2 regions of the Paeniglutamicibacter sp. ZC-3 genome follow, and region 2 is predicted to be linked to the other one. Evidence: riboswitches for the same ligand, from Rfam matches in the RefSeq annotation. Region 2 holds a riboswitch; the other holds the start of a gene.
What was found. Region 2 has a riboswitch for thiamine pyrophosphate ahead of OIU93_RS10805 (3-oxoacyl-ACP reductase). Riboswitches for the same ligand answer to the same signal wherever they lie in the genome.
Positions count from the first base shown of each region.

Region 1 (7,556 bases), on a different contig from region 2:
AATCAACCACCGGGACCGAGGGCACCAAGGCCACCAACGACCTGGGAAACATCGGTTTCAAGCTGGAACAGATCGCGCCTGCCGGCACCACCGAGCCGTAACGCGACCGCCGGTAAAACCAGGAACCACGAGGAACACCGCATGGGCACGAAAACGACGCTGAGGATGGTTGCGATCTTGGGGGCCGCAACCATCCTGGCGCTGTTCACGGTGCAGGGAACCCTTGCCGCGTGGAACCAAACGGAAACATCGACACGCCAGATCGTGACCGGCGCCGACTTCTCGTTGGCCGTCAAGGCATCCGGGGCAACGACCCAACAGCTCTCGGTTGCGGGGCAAACCGTGACGATTCCCGGGGTCACCGGGCTACTGCCCGGAGCCACCCGCACCACCGCCGTCACACTCACCAATTCGAGCAACGCCGGCAGCGGGACGTTCCGCATCAGAGTGGATCCGGGACTGCCAAAGGCAACAGGTGCGCTCGCGCCCTATCTCACCACCGTCCTCTACATGGTCCAGGGCGCCGATTGCTCGGTGATCCGCGTGTCAACGGCAGTGGAGCTGGGACAGGGCCAAAGTGGCACGCTCTGCCTGAGAGTCGCGCTGGCGGCCAATGCCCCGGCAACCCTTGGGGGAGCGGTTGCCGGCGTTGGCTTCAACCTCAACGCCACCCAACTCCAGTAAACCCACCTCCCAGAAAGGTATGGTCCCCCATGTCCCGGCATACGGCAGCACATTCATCCTTCACCCGCCACGCACTTGGCCGGGCCGGGACCGCCGTCAGTTTCGTCGCCCTGGTTGCTGCCTCGTTGGCAGCATTGGTGCTCATCGTGGTCCCCGCACTCACGGGGTCGCAGGCCTATTCGGTGCTGACCAGCTCCATGCTGCCGAACTATGGACCGGGAACGCTGCTGGTCGTCAAACCCGCCCCGTTTGAATCGTTGAACGTCGGCGACGTGGTGACCTACCAGCTTGAATCTGGCCGCCCGGAAGTCATCACCCACCGCATCGATTCACTCGCCGCGGACCAGTCGGGCATGCGCACGCTGGTCACTCGGGGAGACAACAACGATGTTGCCGATGAAACCCCTGTCACCGAGGTGCAGATGCGCGGGAAGCTGTTCTACGCGGTGCCGTACGCAGGATTCGCGGCCAATTGGCTAGGCAACCACGACCGCGGACTGGTGGGCAACCTTGCTGCAGCCGGGCTGATTGGCTACGGTGCCATCACCATGATCCGCGGACTTCTCGCACGGCGGCGTGCCGCGGCGACCCCCGGCCAGGACGACGAGGCCTCCCGGCAGGTGTCGGCGTGAGCGCGCGCGGCACCCGCGAGCGGTCGGGTTCGTGGCGCATCGCGGCGATTGTCTACGGCGTCATCGTGGTCCTTGGGCTCGGCGCCACCGGAGCACACGCGCTGTGGACGCTGAGCGGGTCGGTGGCCTCCACCGTGGTCGCCGGCGCGTGGGCACCGCAGGGCGTCAACCCCGCAACCGTGACCTGTACCCGCAAGGACGGGCCGCTGTTGGGCGATTCATACTCCGATCTGACCCTGAAATGGGGCGCAGTCGACGCCACCGGATACACGGTGCAAGCCGTGCGGAACTCGGTCACGACCACAAAAACCACATCGAACACAACGGCAACCTTGCGCCTGGACGGCGCGGCCCTGTTGGGCACCTACGTGTATGCCGTGACAATCACGCCCACGGCCTCGGGGCTTAGCGGCGCGCCGGCGCGCGTCACGGCGGAGCTGTCCAAGGTCCTGCTCGTGACCAGCGTGAAGTGCACCCCGGCCTCATAGCGGGCCGGGACGGCTACGCTCCGACGTAGGCTCCCAGGTGCTTGCCGGTCAGCGTGGAACCATCGGCCACCAGCTCCGCAGGGGTCCCCTCGAAAACGATGGTGCCCCCGTCGTGGCCGGCGCCCGGGCCGAGGTCGATGATCCAGTCGGCGTGGGCCATGACCGCCTGGTGGTGCTCGATCACGATGACCGACTTGCCCGACTCCACCAGCTTGTCCAGCAGGCCCAGCAGCTGCTGGACGTCGGCCAGGTGCAGGCCCGTGGTCGGCTCGTCCAGGATGAGGATGCCGCCGGATTCTCCCATGTGGGTGGCCAGTTTGAGGCGTTGGCGTTCGCCGCCCGAAAGTGTGGTCAGCGGCTGGCCGATGCCCAGGTAGCCCAGGCCCACGTCCGAGAGCCGGGAGAGGATCTTATGTGCTGCCGGCAGCTTCGCCTCGCCGGCGGCGAAGAATTCCTCGGCTTGCGCCACCGACATCGCCAGCACCTCGGAGATGTCCTTGCCGCCCAGATGGTAGTCGAGCACCATCGCGTCGAAGCGCTTGCCCTCGCACTCCTCGCAGGTGCTGGAGACCCCGGCCATCATGCCCAGGTCGGTGTAGATGACCCCGGCGCCGTTGCAGGTGGGGCAGGCGCCCTCGGAATTCGCGCTGAACAGTGCCGGCTTCACGCCGTTGGCCTTCGCGAAGGCCTTGCGGATCGGCTCCAGCAACCCGGTGTAGGTGGCGGGGTTGGAGCGCCGGGAGCCCTTGATGGAACCCTGGTCGATGCTGATGACGCCCTCGCGCCCGGCCACCGAACCGGTGACCAGCGAGCTTTTTCCGGACCCGGCGACGCCGGTGAGCACCGTGAGCACGCCCAGGGGGATGTCCACGTCGACGTTCTTCAGGTTGTTGGTGTTGGCACCGCGCACCTGAAGCGCCGAGGTGGAAGTGCGCACGGTCTCCTTCAGCGTCGCCCGGTCATCCAGGTGGCGCCCGGTAATGGTGTCGCTGGAGCGCAGGCCCTGCACGGAGCCCTCGTACATGATCTGCCCGCCGGCGGTGCCTGCCTTCGGGCCTAGGTCAACGACGTGGTCGGCGATGGCGATGGCCTCGGGCTTGTGCTCGACGACCAGCACGGTGTTTCCCTTGTCGCGCAGGGCAAGCAGCAGCTCGTTCATCTTGTCGATGTCGTGCGGGTGCAGCCCGATGGTCGGCTCGTCGAAGACGTAGGTGACGTCGGTGAGCGAGGAACCCAAGTGGCGGATCATCTTGGTGCGCTGCGCCTCGCCGCCCGAAAGCGTACCGGAGGGGCGGTCAAGGGAGAGGTAGCCCAGCCCGATGTCGACGAAGGAATCCAGCGTGTCTCCCAGGGCGCCGAGCAGCGGGGCGACCGAGGGTTCGCGAAGCCCGCGGACCCACGCTGCCAGGTCGCTGATCTGCATGGCGCAGGCGTCGGCGATCGACTTCCCGTCGATCTTGGAGTTTCGGGCGTGCTCGGCCAGGCGCGTACCGCCGCACTCGGGGCAGGCGGTGAACGTAATGGCGCGCTCCACGAAGGCGCGGATGTGCGGCTGCATGGCTTCGACGTCCTTGGCCAGGAAGGACTTCTGCATCTTGGGGATAATGCCTTCGTAGGTGAGGTTGATGCCCTCGACCTTGATCTTGGTGGGCTCCCGGTACAGCAGGTCATGCATTTCGGTCTTGGTGAATTTGGCCAGCTTCTTGTCCATGTCGAAGTAGCCGGATCCGGAGAAAATGCGCCCGTACCAGCCGTCCATGGAGTATCCGGGAACCGTCAGCGCCCCCTCGGAAAGTGACTTGGTCTCGTCGAACAGCGCGGTGAGGTCGAAGTCGTTGACCTTCCCGCGGCCCTCGCACTCCGGGCACATGCCGCCGGTGATGGAGAAGCTGCGCCGCTCCTTGATCTTCTTGCCGCCCTTTTCGAGGGTGACGGCGCCGGCGCCGGAGACCGAGGGGACGTTGAAGGAGTAGGCCTGCGGGGAGCCGATGTGCGGCTGCGCCAGTCGGGAGTAGACGATGCGCAGCATCGCGTTCGCGTCGGTGACGGTCCCGACGGTGGAGCGCGGGTTGGAGCCTAGGCGTTCCTGGTCCACCAGGATCGCGGTGGTCAGCCCCTCGAGCGTGTCGACCTCGGGGCGGGCCAGGGTGGGCATGAAGCCCTGTACGAACGCGGAGTACGTCTCGTTGATCATGCGCTGGGACTCGGCGGCAATGGTGCCGAAGACCAGCGAGGACTTGCCGGATCCGGAGACGCCGGTGAACACCGTGAGGCGGCGCTTGGGGATCTCGACGCTGATGTCCTTGAGGTTGTTCACCCGCGCGCCGCGCACGCGGATCACCTCGTGGCTGTCCGCGGCGTGCACCGATGCGGGCCTGTTGGTGGTCATCTCGCTGGTCATCGCTTTTCCCCTTCGTGCCGTTTCCGCGTCGGCGGAACTCCCGTGCCTACACTATCGCCCCGGTGCCGGCGTCGGCTTCTTGGAAACTGCGGCACCGCACCAAATCCTGCCCGCAGCCGGACCCAGCAGCTCAGCCAAGTTCCGGCAACCTGGAAAGCAATGCCCTGGCCGCCTCGGTCGGGTCGTCTGCGTCGGTGATCGCGCGCACCACCACGATGCGCGAGGCTCCGGCGGCGACGACCTGCTCCACGTTGGCGAGGTCGATCCCGCCGATGGCGAACCACGGCTTGGATGTTTGGAGGGCGGCGGCGTGTTCCACCATCTCCAGTCCGACGGCCGCGCGGCCGGGCTTGGTCGGGGTGGCCCACAGTGGGCCGACACAGAAGTAGTCGGTGTTGGGGTCTGCATCCGCCGCGGTGATCTGTTCGGGATCGTGGCTGGACAGCCCCACGATGGCCGAGGGGCCGAGCAAGGACCGTACACCCGGAAGCGGCAGGTCCTTTTGGCCCACGTGGAACACCGGTGCGCCGGAAAGCAGCGCGAGGTCGGCGCGATCGTTGACCGACCACAACTTGCCGAATTCCCCGGCCACATCGCGCAGCACCCGGAGCAGCTCGAGCTCCTGCCCGGCATCGAGGTTCTTGTCGCGCAGCTGGATGATGTCCACCCCGCCGGCATAGGCGGCACGCAGGAACTCGGCGAAATCCCCGCGGTCGGCCCGGGCATCGGTGCACAAGTACAGGCGTGCGGAGGCGAGGCCCGGGGCGCTTAAGACGGGAGTTGCTTCATCTTGGGTGGTGATCTGGCTCATGTCTCATAGACTAGTTCAGTACCGCGGGAGCCAGGAAAGCTGGCTGAGAGGGCGCCGATTGCGCCGACCGACAGACGCCATCCCCACACCGGGGCGGCGTGGAACCTGATCCGGCTCATACCGGCGTAGGGAAGGAGACCTCGATGTCGTGCACCGTGCCCGACCCCCTGTCCACCGGCATTGCCGTCATCGGCGGCGGAATCATCGGCCTGGGCATCGCCCTGGAAGCCCAGCGCGCCGGGCACCGGATCACGCTGATCGACCCGGACCCGGCCGCCGGTGCCACGTACGCCGCCGCCGGCATGCTGGCCCCGGTCAGCGAGCTGCACTACCAGGAAGAGGACCTGCTTTCCCTTACCCTGGCTTCCTCCGCCCGCTGGCCCGGCTTTGCCCGGACCCTGGCCGCCGAGACCGGGCTGGACATCGGATACCGCACCACCCCCACGCTGGCCCTCGCTGCCGACGCCGCCGACCGCGCCGCGCTGGGCGACCTGCGCGAGGCACAAACCCGGCAGGGACTTCAGGTGGACCGGGTGACCACCCGGGAGGCCAGGGTGCGCGAGCCGATGCTGTCCCCGAACATTTCCGCCGCCCATTTGATCACACAGGACCACCAGGTCGACCCGCGGGCCCTGGCCAAAGCCATCCTGACGCGCCTGGCCGCCGTGGGCCGCGAACGCGACGGGACCGAACCGTCCAAGACCCTCGTCCGCGCCCGGGCGACGGGCCTGCTGCACCAGGACCCCGCCGATTCCCGCTCCCCGGTCACCGGGGTGCTGCTTGCCGACGGCACCGAGATCCATGCCCGCGAGACGATCCTCGCCAACGGCCTGGGTGCCGCCGATTTCGCCGGACTGCCCGAATCCCTGGTGCTTCCGCTGCGCCCGGTGCACGGGGACATCCTGCGGTTGCGCGTGCCCGAGCACCTGCGTCCGCTGACCACCGCCACGCTGCGCGGGATGGTGCGCGGGCTGCCGGTGTACGTGGTCCCGCGCGAGGATGACACCGTGGTCATCGGAGCGACCGCCCGCGAGGACGGCAACCCGGGGGTCAGCGCCGGGGGAGTGCACCAGCTGCTGCGCGACGCGCAGGTGCTGCTGCCCGCGGTCGCCGAGCTCGAACTCATCGAAACCACCGCCCGCGCCCGCCCCGGGACCCCCGACAACGCGCCGCTGCTCGGACGCGTGGCGGCCTGGGATGGTGCGGATGTGCCGGGTCTGCTGATCGCCACCGGATTCTTCCGCCACGGCGTGCTGCTCACGCCGGTCGCCGCCCACATCGTCCTCGAGCTGGTCGCCGGCCGCAGCGACCCCGCCTGGGACCGCTTCCGACCCGACCGGTTCTCACCGGCATTGAAACCCAAGGAGTATGCATGAGCACCATCCAACTCAACGGCGCCCCCCGGCCGCTGGCCGCCGGAACCACCCTGGCCGAACTCGTCACCGCCGTCACCGGCCGCGAGCTGCTGCCCACCGGCAAGCCAGCCGACGGCGGACGCCTGGGCGTGGCCGTTGCCCGCAACTCCGGGATCGTGCCGCGCAGCCAGTGGTCGGTGACCGAGCTTGAGCAGCACGACGACATCGAGATCGTCACCGCCGTCCAGGGCGGCTAAGCACCTCCCTGCACCTCCGCCCCGCCCCCCTCTTGGAAGAAAGCGAAGGACCATGACACAAACACTCACGCAGGCCGAACCGCTGGTCATCGACGGCATCACCCTGGGCTCACGGCTCATCATGGGCACCGGCGGCGCCCCGAGCCTGGACGGGCTGGGTGCCGCGCTGATTGCTTCCGGCACCGAGCTGACCACGGTGGCCATGCGCCGCTACAGCGCTCCCGGCCCGGGGTCCACCGGCGGCACCAACCTCTTTGACCTGCTGTTGGAGAACAACATCCGCGTCCTGCCCAACACCGCCGGCTGCTTCACCGCCCGCGAGGCGGTCATGACCGCCGAGCTCGGACGCGAGGCCCTGGAAACCGACTGGGTCAAGCTCGAGGTGATCGCCGACGAGCACACGCTGCTGCCCGACGCGCTCGAACTCGTCGAGGCCACCGAGGCCCTGGTGGAGCGCGGCTTCAAGGTCTTCGCGTACACCAACGACGATCCGGTGCTTGCCCTGCGCCTGGAACAGCTTGGGGCCGCGGCCGTCATGCCGCTGGGCGCCCCGATCGGGACCGGGCTGGGAATCCTGAACCCGCACAACATCGAATTGATCGTCTCCCGGGCCTCGATCCCCGTCATCCTCGATGCCGGAATCGGCACCGCCTCCGATGCCGCGCTGGCCATGGAGCTGGGCTGCGATGCGGTTCTGCTGGCCTCCGCGGTGACCCGGGCACAGGACCCGGTGGCCATGGCACAGGCCTTTAGACATGCCGTCATTGGTGGCAGACTGGCGGCACAAGCAGGGCGCATCCCCAGGCGCACGCACGCCCTGGCCTCCTCCGCCATGGAGGGACGCCCGGATCTCTAGAACCGGAACCCGAAGGAGAGAACCATGCCCGCAAAAGACGTTCTGACACTCGAACAAGTCCAGGCGAATCTG
Region 1 covers NZ_JAOYTG010000018.1:27,301-34,856, forward strand. The annotation lists gene OIU93_RS16115 (hypothetical protein) at 1-101, shown strand, start outside; gene OIU93_RS16120 (SipW-dependent-type signal peptide-containing protein) at 142-684, shown strand; gene OIU93_RS16125 (signal peptidase I) at 714-1,316, shown strand; gene OIU93_RS16130 (hypothetical protein) at 1,313-1,804, shown strand; gene OIU93_RS16135 (excinuclease ABC subunit UvrA) at 1,818-4,205, opposite strand; gene thiE (thiamine phosphate synthase) at 4,336-5,016, opposite strand; TPP riboswitch at 5,031-5,165, shown strand; gene thiO (glycine oxidase ThiO) at 5,160-6,392, shown strand; gene thiS (sulfur carrier protein ThiS) at 6,389-6,628, shown strand; gene OIU93_RS16155 (thiazole synthase) at 6,681-7,484, shown strand; gene OIU93_RS16160 (4a-hydroxytetrahydrobiopterin dehydratase) at 7,509-7,556, shown strand, end outside.
Region 1: another riboswitch for thiamine pyrophosphate. It lies ahead of thiO (glycine oxidase ThiO); the one in region 2 lies ahead of OIU93_RS10805 (3-oxoacyl-ACP reductase).

Region 2 (7,556 bases):
CCCGCGGGCTCGCTTGACGCAGGAGCTGAGACTTGAAGTCGTACTTGCTTGTGGAGTGAGGTGGGAACTGATCTCCATCGGCTGGCTTGGAAAAGATCATGTTTCCCGAGTGGATCATCCGAAGCGCTACTCCGAGATCCGTCGAGACGGCATTCTTGGCCAGATAGCTGCAGGCACCCGCTGAATGCGCTCGGGTCATGGTTTCTATGTCGTGAACCGCCGAAAGCATGACAACCCTGGTTGCCGGGGCACCCGCCAATATCCGCTTGGTGGCCTCCGGGCTGGAGACATCTCTAATAGTGGTTTCCATGAGAACTAGATCGGGTCGCTGGTCCAGGGCGGCTTCGATGGCTTCGTCGCCAGTTCCGGTGACTGCCTCGAGCTCAACATCGGGGCTTGATGCCAAGAGGCTTTCGAGTCCAAGCCGAAGAAAGTAATCACCGTCTGCTAAATGGACTCGTATGCGAGGCTGCATTGGAGGGCTCCTGAAGGAATCTGAAAATATAGCAATAGCGCACAATAAATCAAACGCAGAACCAACGACCAGTGCCCAAAAACTATATTTTTCGCTGTATTTCATTCCCATATTAGCCATGTTGAATAGCCGGTTGGCGAATGAAGCGCACAAAAGAGTACAAGTTACGGAAACAGAGTGAATTATGGCCGAGTGTCCAGCTTAGATGACCCATCGATGGGAGTTTCAGGACGCTGGATCCCCGGGCGACGTGCCTGTTCGTGATAACCATACGGTGAATGGATTATGACTCGTGCGGCCCAGTCGAGGACCCGGCCCCTTACATGGCGTCAAGCGTGGAGACGCGAACGGGATGTTCCTCTGAACACTTTCCATCGGCTGGAAGATGCACTGGCAGTAGACGCTTCGCCCCAAAAGGTGGGAAGCGTCGCCCACCATCGGCCAGCAAAATCTTGGCCGACGCGCCCGCGTCCAGCCATCCGATGGTGTCGACCTACAGCATTCTCAAATAAAGAATGAGCGGGGCTACTTTTTCTTTGCGCGTCCGAAGGCAAGGTATGCAAGGGGCCCAAGGAAGTTAATGAACGTAGCTGCGGCCCAGGCGCTCTTTGGACCGTTGACTTCCAACGCAGGGCGTTTGACCAGGTCGCGCAGGGCTACGAATTGGAGAGCCAGCTGGGCAATTCCCATAACGGCGATTCGCCATCGTGCCACGACTGATAGTTCGTTCCAGCTTGTGTTCCGGGCCATGCTTCTCCTCGTGAGTCATTTCGGATGCGTCTGGCGCAACCGGCTACCATCTGCCATCGTATCCCTGGCGCTAATGGAAGTGGTCTCGAAGCCGTTCCATCTCGCGTCGGTCCTTTTTCGTCGGCCGGCCGGCGCCCCTGTCCCTGACGGGAACCTGGGGGATGACTTCCTTGGGCCGGACCGGGGTGTGGTCGAGATAGCAGCGGGAGGCGATGTCGGCACCCACCCTCTTGGATATTACGGCGGTCACTTCGAGGATCCTGTCGAATCCGGATTGCCTGACCCGGATGGTGTCTCCCGGAACGACAATCTGTGCGGCCTTGGCGGGTTTGTCGTTTAGGCGCACGTGGCCGGCGCGGCAGGCTGTCGTTGCCGCCGAGCGGGTCTTATAGATTCGAATCGACCATAACCAGGCATCGATTCTGACGGCCTTGGATTCCTGCTTCACCCCGTCAGTCTATCCATCGCAGGACATCGGGCACGGTTATTGAGCAGAGAGCGAGCCGACTGGAGCTGTTCCCGGCCATGCCGGCTTGCTTCGACTGCCAACGAGGGCGAGAGCTCGTTCAGCTGCAACCGTTGGCAGGATCAAACATCCCCGCCTCGATCTGTTGGGCCTGCCGTTGTGCATCGCGCAGTTGCTCGTAGAATCTCACGTTGGGCTCGACCTTCATTGCCGTCGCGTGTCCGGATGCCACGAGGGCTCCGTTGATGAATTCTCCCCCGTGGCTCAGTGCGGCGAGGGTCCGCCCATATTGGTCCAGGCGTTCGGCATCGAATTGCAGCTCGACCTCCGAACCCTTGGGCAGTTTCTTGGCCAGGAATTCGGCCGCCTGCCGGCCGAAGCATTCCCCGGGTTGGTCCGGGCGGGGAATCTCCGGTGCGTCGACGTTTAGCAGCCGGACCTTGGTTCGTTCGCCGTCCAGCATGAGGTAGAGGGTGTCACCGTCGACCACATGCTGAACCGTTGCGCGTGCGTCCGGGTCACCCGTTCGGTCCCCGTAACCGCCGTTGACCTTGGGAAGCAACAACCACGTTCCGGCGACCACCGCTACGCACAAGACAAGCACCGGGACGGCACTGCCTCGACGACGGGACCTACTCATGGCTGTCGCTCATTTTCCTAGACCAGGGCGTTGTCGCAGGCGGTAACGAGCCGGGCCTGAACATCGGCCGGGACCTGGTCGCCGGAGGCAGCGACATCGTCAAGTGCGCTGACGATCTCCGGGGGCAGCCCGCCCTCGCGGACGGCGTCGACCATGGAGGCAACGACCTTGAGGTCGGCTGCGTTGATGGTGCCGTCCTGGATGGGGGCACAAGCCTGCTTGATGAGTTCCTTCTTGGCGCCGTCGGCCAGTTGCGTGGCGGCGGAGGAAGCTGCGGAAGAGGCCGTGTCGGCAATGGTTGCGCAACCGGTCGCCGAGAGCAGGAGGACTGCGCCGGAAACCAGCAGTGCACTTTTGGAGCGTGAAAATGTCATGGGTTCCATCTTAGTTGTTCCCCGGTGGGAGAACTCTGGGTAACCCATGAGTGCTCCCACCCTGGAGATGAACTGCTATCCGCGTGCCGGCACCGTTTCCAGGCGCGCAGGCCTGGCCAGGCCCAGTGTTTCGCGCAGCGTGGTTCCCGGGTAGGCGGAGCGGAACAGGCCGCGCTCTTGGAGGATCGGTACGACCAATCCCACAAAATCATCCAATCCCGCCGGATAACTTGGGCACATGAGGTTGAAGCCCTCACAGGCGCCCGACATGAACCATTCCTCGATCTCGTCCGCGATCTCGGCGGGGGTGCCGATCATGGTTGCATGGCCCCCGCCCGCGGCCAGGAACCCCAGCAGTTCGCGAAGCGTGGGGCGCTGGGTTTCGATGATGCGCTGAACGGTCAGGTAGCGGCCTTGTGGGCCGGTGAAGTCCTCGGCCGGGGGCAGCGGGTCCACCCTGTCGTCCAGCGGATGGGTGTTGTAGTCCTGGCCGGTGAACATGTTGAGCTGGGCGATGGCCGACCCGGTGTCAATGAAGGAATCCAGCACGCGCTTCTTTTCCCATGCCTCTTCCCGCGTGGCACCGATGTACGTGACCAGCCCGGGAAGCACGGGAACCGGATCATTGGAGCGTCCGGCAAAACCCAGTAGTCGCCGGATGTCGGCGGCATACTCGACTGCCGATTCCCTGTCCCAGGAAACGGAGTAGATGGCTTCGGCATGGCGGGCCGCAAAGGAGCGGCCGGCTTCCGAGGATCCCGCCTGGAACAGCACCGGCCGCCCCTGCGGGCACCGGGGGACTGTCAGCGGGCCGGCAACCGAGAAATGGTTGCCGCGGTGGTTGATCGGCCGGACCTGCGCCGGATCAAGGTAACGTCCGGCTTCCCGGTCAACCAGCAGTGCAGAATCCGACCAGGAATCCCACAACCCCTGCAACGCGACAACAAACTCTTCGGCGCGCTCGTAGCGCTGGGCATGAGCCGGCAGGGAATCCATGGAATGATTGCGGGCCTCGGCGTCAAACATGGAGGTCACCACGTTGATGCCCGCCCGCCCGCCGCTGATGTGGTCCAGCGAGGCCAACAGCCTGGCGGCGTGGAAGGGCGTGTAGAAGCTGGCCGAGATCGTGGTGACCAACCCGATGCGGCTGGTGGCACGAGCCATGGCACTGAGAGCAGTCACCGGTTCCAGGAACCAGGGGATCCCTGCCGCGTATTCATGGTTCACGCTCTGCCCGTCGGCAAAAAAGACAGCATCCAGGCAACCGCGCTCGGCAATCCGGGCAAGTTCCTCGTAGTAGGAAATGTCGCCGAGGCGGTCGGCGCTGGATTCGGGGTGGCGCCATCCCATGGTGTGGTGGCCCGCCCCGTAGATGAAGGCGTTCAGGTGCAATTGGCGTGTGGCGTCCACGATGCTTTACCCGACCCCTAGTTCATCACCAGGCCGCCGTCGACAACCAGGTTCTGCCCGGTCACCGCCCGGGACCACGGTGAAGCGAACAGCAGTGCGGCGTCGGCGAACTCCGCCGGGGAAGTGACCCTGCGCAGTGGCGTGGAGCCGGCGATCAGGTCGAAGACCGCTTCCGGGGTGGCGGCGGAGGCATCGGTGGTGCGAAGCAGGCCGCCGGAGATCATGTTCACGCGGATGTTTTCCGGGCCGAGGTCGGCCGCGAACGTGCGGGTCATGGCCAGCAGGGCAGCCTTGGCCGCGGTGTAGTCGTGGTAGGGGACCACGGGGTTCTGGAAGAGGTTTGTCCCGATGTTGACGATGTTGCCAAAGCCCGCGGTTCTCATGCCGGGCAGGGTTGCCTGGATCGTGTTCAGCGCACCGCCAACGATGCCGGTGAACTGCTCCCCGAAAGCCATGTAGCCGATTCCATCGGCCTTGGCACGGGCGTCGCCATTGAACGAAAAATCGGGCAGGGCGTTGTTGACGACAGTGGTGATGGGAGCACCAAAATGTTCGTGCGCCCCGGCCACCAATTGGGAGACTTGATCCGCGTTCGCGACATCGGCTTGGACCGCTATCGCGCGATCGGCCCCGAACTCGGCTGCCAGTTCCCGGGCGGCGGTTTCGCTGGAGCGGTAGTTCAATACAAGCCGTGCGCCCTCGCGCGCAAAGGCCCGGGCCAGGTCTGCCCCGAGTCCGCGTCCTGCCCCGGTGATCAACACGATTTGGTCCTTGATAAGCATTTTCTTGCACCCTTCTGCTGGGCGAAGGGATGCCATGGAACCAGCCGACGGTCGTCCAGGAATTTGGGTACGAGGGCAGTTCAAGCCGGACCGGCATCCCTTCGCTCGGATTATCGAGATCAGGTTCAACGGGTCTATCTCTCAGCCGCCAGGCGGCACCCCGTGTCGAGTCCTGTGGCCAACGTAGCACCGGTACGGGGCAATCCCCGAATCAAGGGCAAGGACGGAGGCGACACACACGAGGCCTCGCCGGTCGGTGTCCGCGGGCAGTGCCACGGATGCGGCAAACTAGTGTGGGTGAGCCAGATGCGAATAATCCAGACCATTGCCGCCGAGTTAACTTCCGGGGGTGCTTCGGTTGCCGACTGGCAGGTGAAGGCCGCCGTCGAATTGCTCGATGCCGGATCGACCGTCCCCTTCATTGCCCGATACCGCAAGGAAGCCACCGGAACCCTGGACGACACCCAGCTGCGCCTGCTTGAGGAGCGGCTGCGCTACCTGCGTGAATTGGAGGACCGCCGGGAAGCGATCCTGAAGGCCATCGAGGAGCAGGGGAAACTCACCGACGAGCTGCGGGCCGCCATCATGGCTGCCGGTACCAAGGCCGAATTGGAGGACCTGTATCTGCCATACAAGTCCAAGCGCCGCACCCGCGCCCAGATCGCCCGCGAGGCCGGACTCGAGCCGCTGGCCGACTCGCTGATCCGCGATCCCGCCCAGGATCCCGAAGCGTTGGCAGCCACCTTCCTAAACCCCGAGCACGAGGTCAATGCGGCATCCGATGCCCTGGCCGGTGCCCGGGCCATTCTCACCGAACGTGCCTCGCAGGACGCGGTGCTGGTCTCCGAATTGCGCGAACGGCTGTGGACACGAGGGAAGATCTCGTCCAAGATCGCATCCGGCGCCCCTGCCGCGGATGCCTCGAAGTTCTCCGACTACGAAGACTTCGTGCAGCCCGTTGCCACCCAGCCCTCGCACCGCATCCTCGCGCTGCTGCGCGGAGAACGCGAGGGTGCGCTGAACCTGGAGCTGGCCGAGGCCGACCCGCGCGACGAGGCGGCGCTCACCGAGGCGCGGGCCGGATATGAGGCCGCCGTCGCCCGTTCGCTGGGCATCAAGGCCGCTGCCGATGCGCCGGCTGGCAAGTGGCTGGCACAAACCGTTCGCCTGGCCTGGCGCGGACGCCTGTTGGCACGGTTGGAGGCGGACCTGCGCACGCGGCTCTTCGAGGCCGCGGAGGAAGCCAGTGTCAAGGTCTTCGCCGCCAACCTGCGCGACGTGCTGCTGGCCGCCCCTGCCGGAAACCGGGCGGTGCTTGGGCTGGACCCCGGGTTGCGCACCGGGGTGAAGGTTGCCGTCGTCGACGCCACCGGCAAAGTGGTCGACATTGCCACCATCTACCCACACGCCCCGGCGAACAAATGGGATGCCTCCGTGGCGACCCTGGTGGCACTGGCAACCAAGCACGGCACCGAACTGATTGCCGTGGGCAACGGGACCGCAAGCCGCGAGACCGACAAACTGGCCGGCGAGGTCATCGCCAAGCTGACCAACAAGCCTGCCAAGGTCATCGTCTCCGAGGCCGGGGCATCGGTGTATTCGGCGTCGGCGCTGGCAAGCGCCGAGTTGCCGGACCTGGATGTCTCCATCCGCGGTGCGGTGTCCATTGCCCGCCGACTGCAGGATCCGCTGGCCGAACTGGTGAAGATCGAACCCAAGTCCATCGGCGTGGGCCAGTATCAGCACGATTTGACCCCGGCCAAGCTTGACCGCTCCCTGGATGCCGTGGTCGAGGACTGCGTCAACGCCGTCGGCGTGGATGTGAACACCGCATCCCCGGCGCTGCTGGCCCGGGTGGCCGGAGTCGGTTCGCTGCTGAGCCGCAACATCGTCGAACACCGCAATGCGAACGGCCCTTTCACCACCCGCCGGTCCCTGTTGAAGGTTCCGCGCCTGGGAGCCAAGGCCTTTGAGCAATGTGCCGGATTCCTGCGCATCACCGGCGGCAAGCAGCCGCTGGATGCCTCCGCCGTGCACCCCGAGGCGTACGGGCTGGCCGAAACCCTGCTGGCAGCCGCCGACGCCGGCAACCAGTCGGTGGCCACCCTGAATGCCGCAGACTTTGTCACCGAGCAATTCGGCCTGCCCACGGTCAAGGACGTCATCGCCGAACTGGTGCGTCCTGCCCGTGACCCGCGCCCCGACTTCAAGACCGCTAACCTCAAGGAAGGCGTGGAAAAGATCGGCGACCTGCAAGTCGGCATGATCCTGGAAGGCACCGTTTCCAATGTGGCAGCCTTCGGTGCTTTCGTTGACGTGGGAGTCCACCAAGACGGACTGGTCCATGTCTCGGCGATGAGCAACAAGTTTATTTCCGATCCACGCGAAGTCGTCACATCGGGCCAGGTTGTCAAGGTCAAGGTGCTGGAGGTCGACCCGGAACGCAAGCGCATCTCGCTTACCCTGCGCCTGGATGACGAGCCCGGGGCCAAAGCCGAGCGGACGGACCGGGCACCGCGAGGCAACGGGCAGCGCAACGAACAGCGGGGCCAACGCCCGGCACGCGGCGGCGAGGGAAACCAGCGCGGCGGCAAACCGCAACAGAGCCGGCCGGCCAGCGCCCCCGGGTCGAACGCAAACACCGCCATGGCCGAGGCCC
Region 2 covers NZ_JAOYTG010000008.1:147,391-154,946, reverse strand. The annotation lists gene OIU93_RS10835 (LuxR C-terminal-related transcriptional regulator) at 1-580, opposite strand, end outside; gene OIU93_RS10830 (PLDc N-terminal domain-containing protein) at 1,001-1,165, opposite strand; gene OIU93_RS10825 (RNA-binding S4 domain-containing protein) at 1,296-1,673, opposite strand; gene OIU93_RS10820 (thermonuclease family protein) at 1,792-2,331, opposite strand; gene OIU93_RS10815 (hypothetical protein) at 2,349-2,705, opposite strand; gene OIU93_RS10810 (LLM class flavin-dependent oxidoreductase) at 2,781-4,115, opposite strand; gene OIU93_RS10805 (3-oxoacyl-ACP reductase) at 4,133-4,897, opposite strand; TPP riboswitch at 4,977-5,070, opposite strand; gene OIU93_RS10800 (Tex family protein) at 5,204-7,556, shown strand, end outside.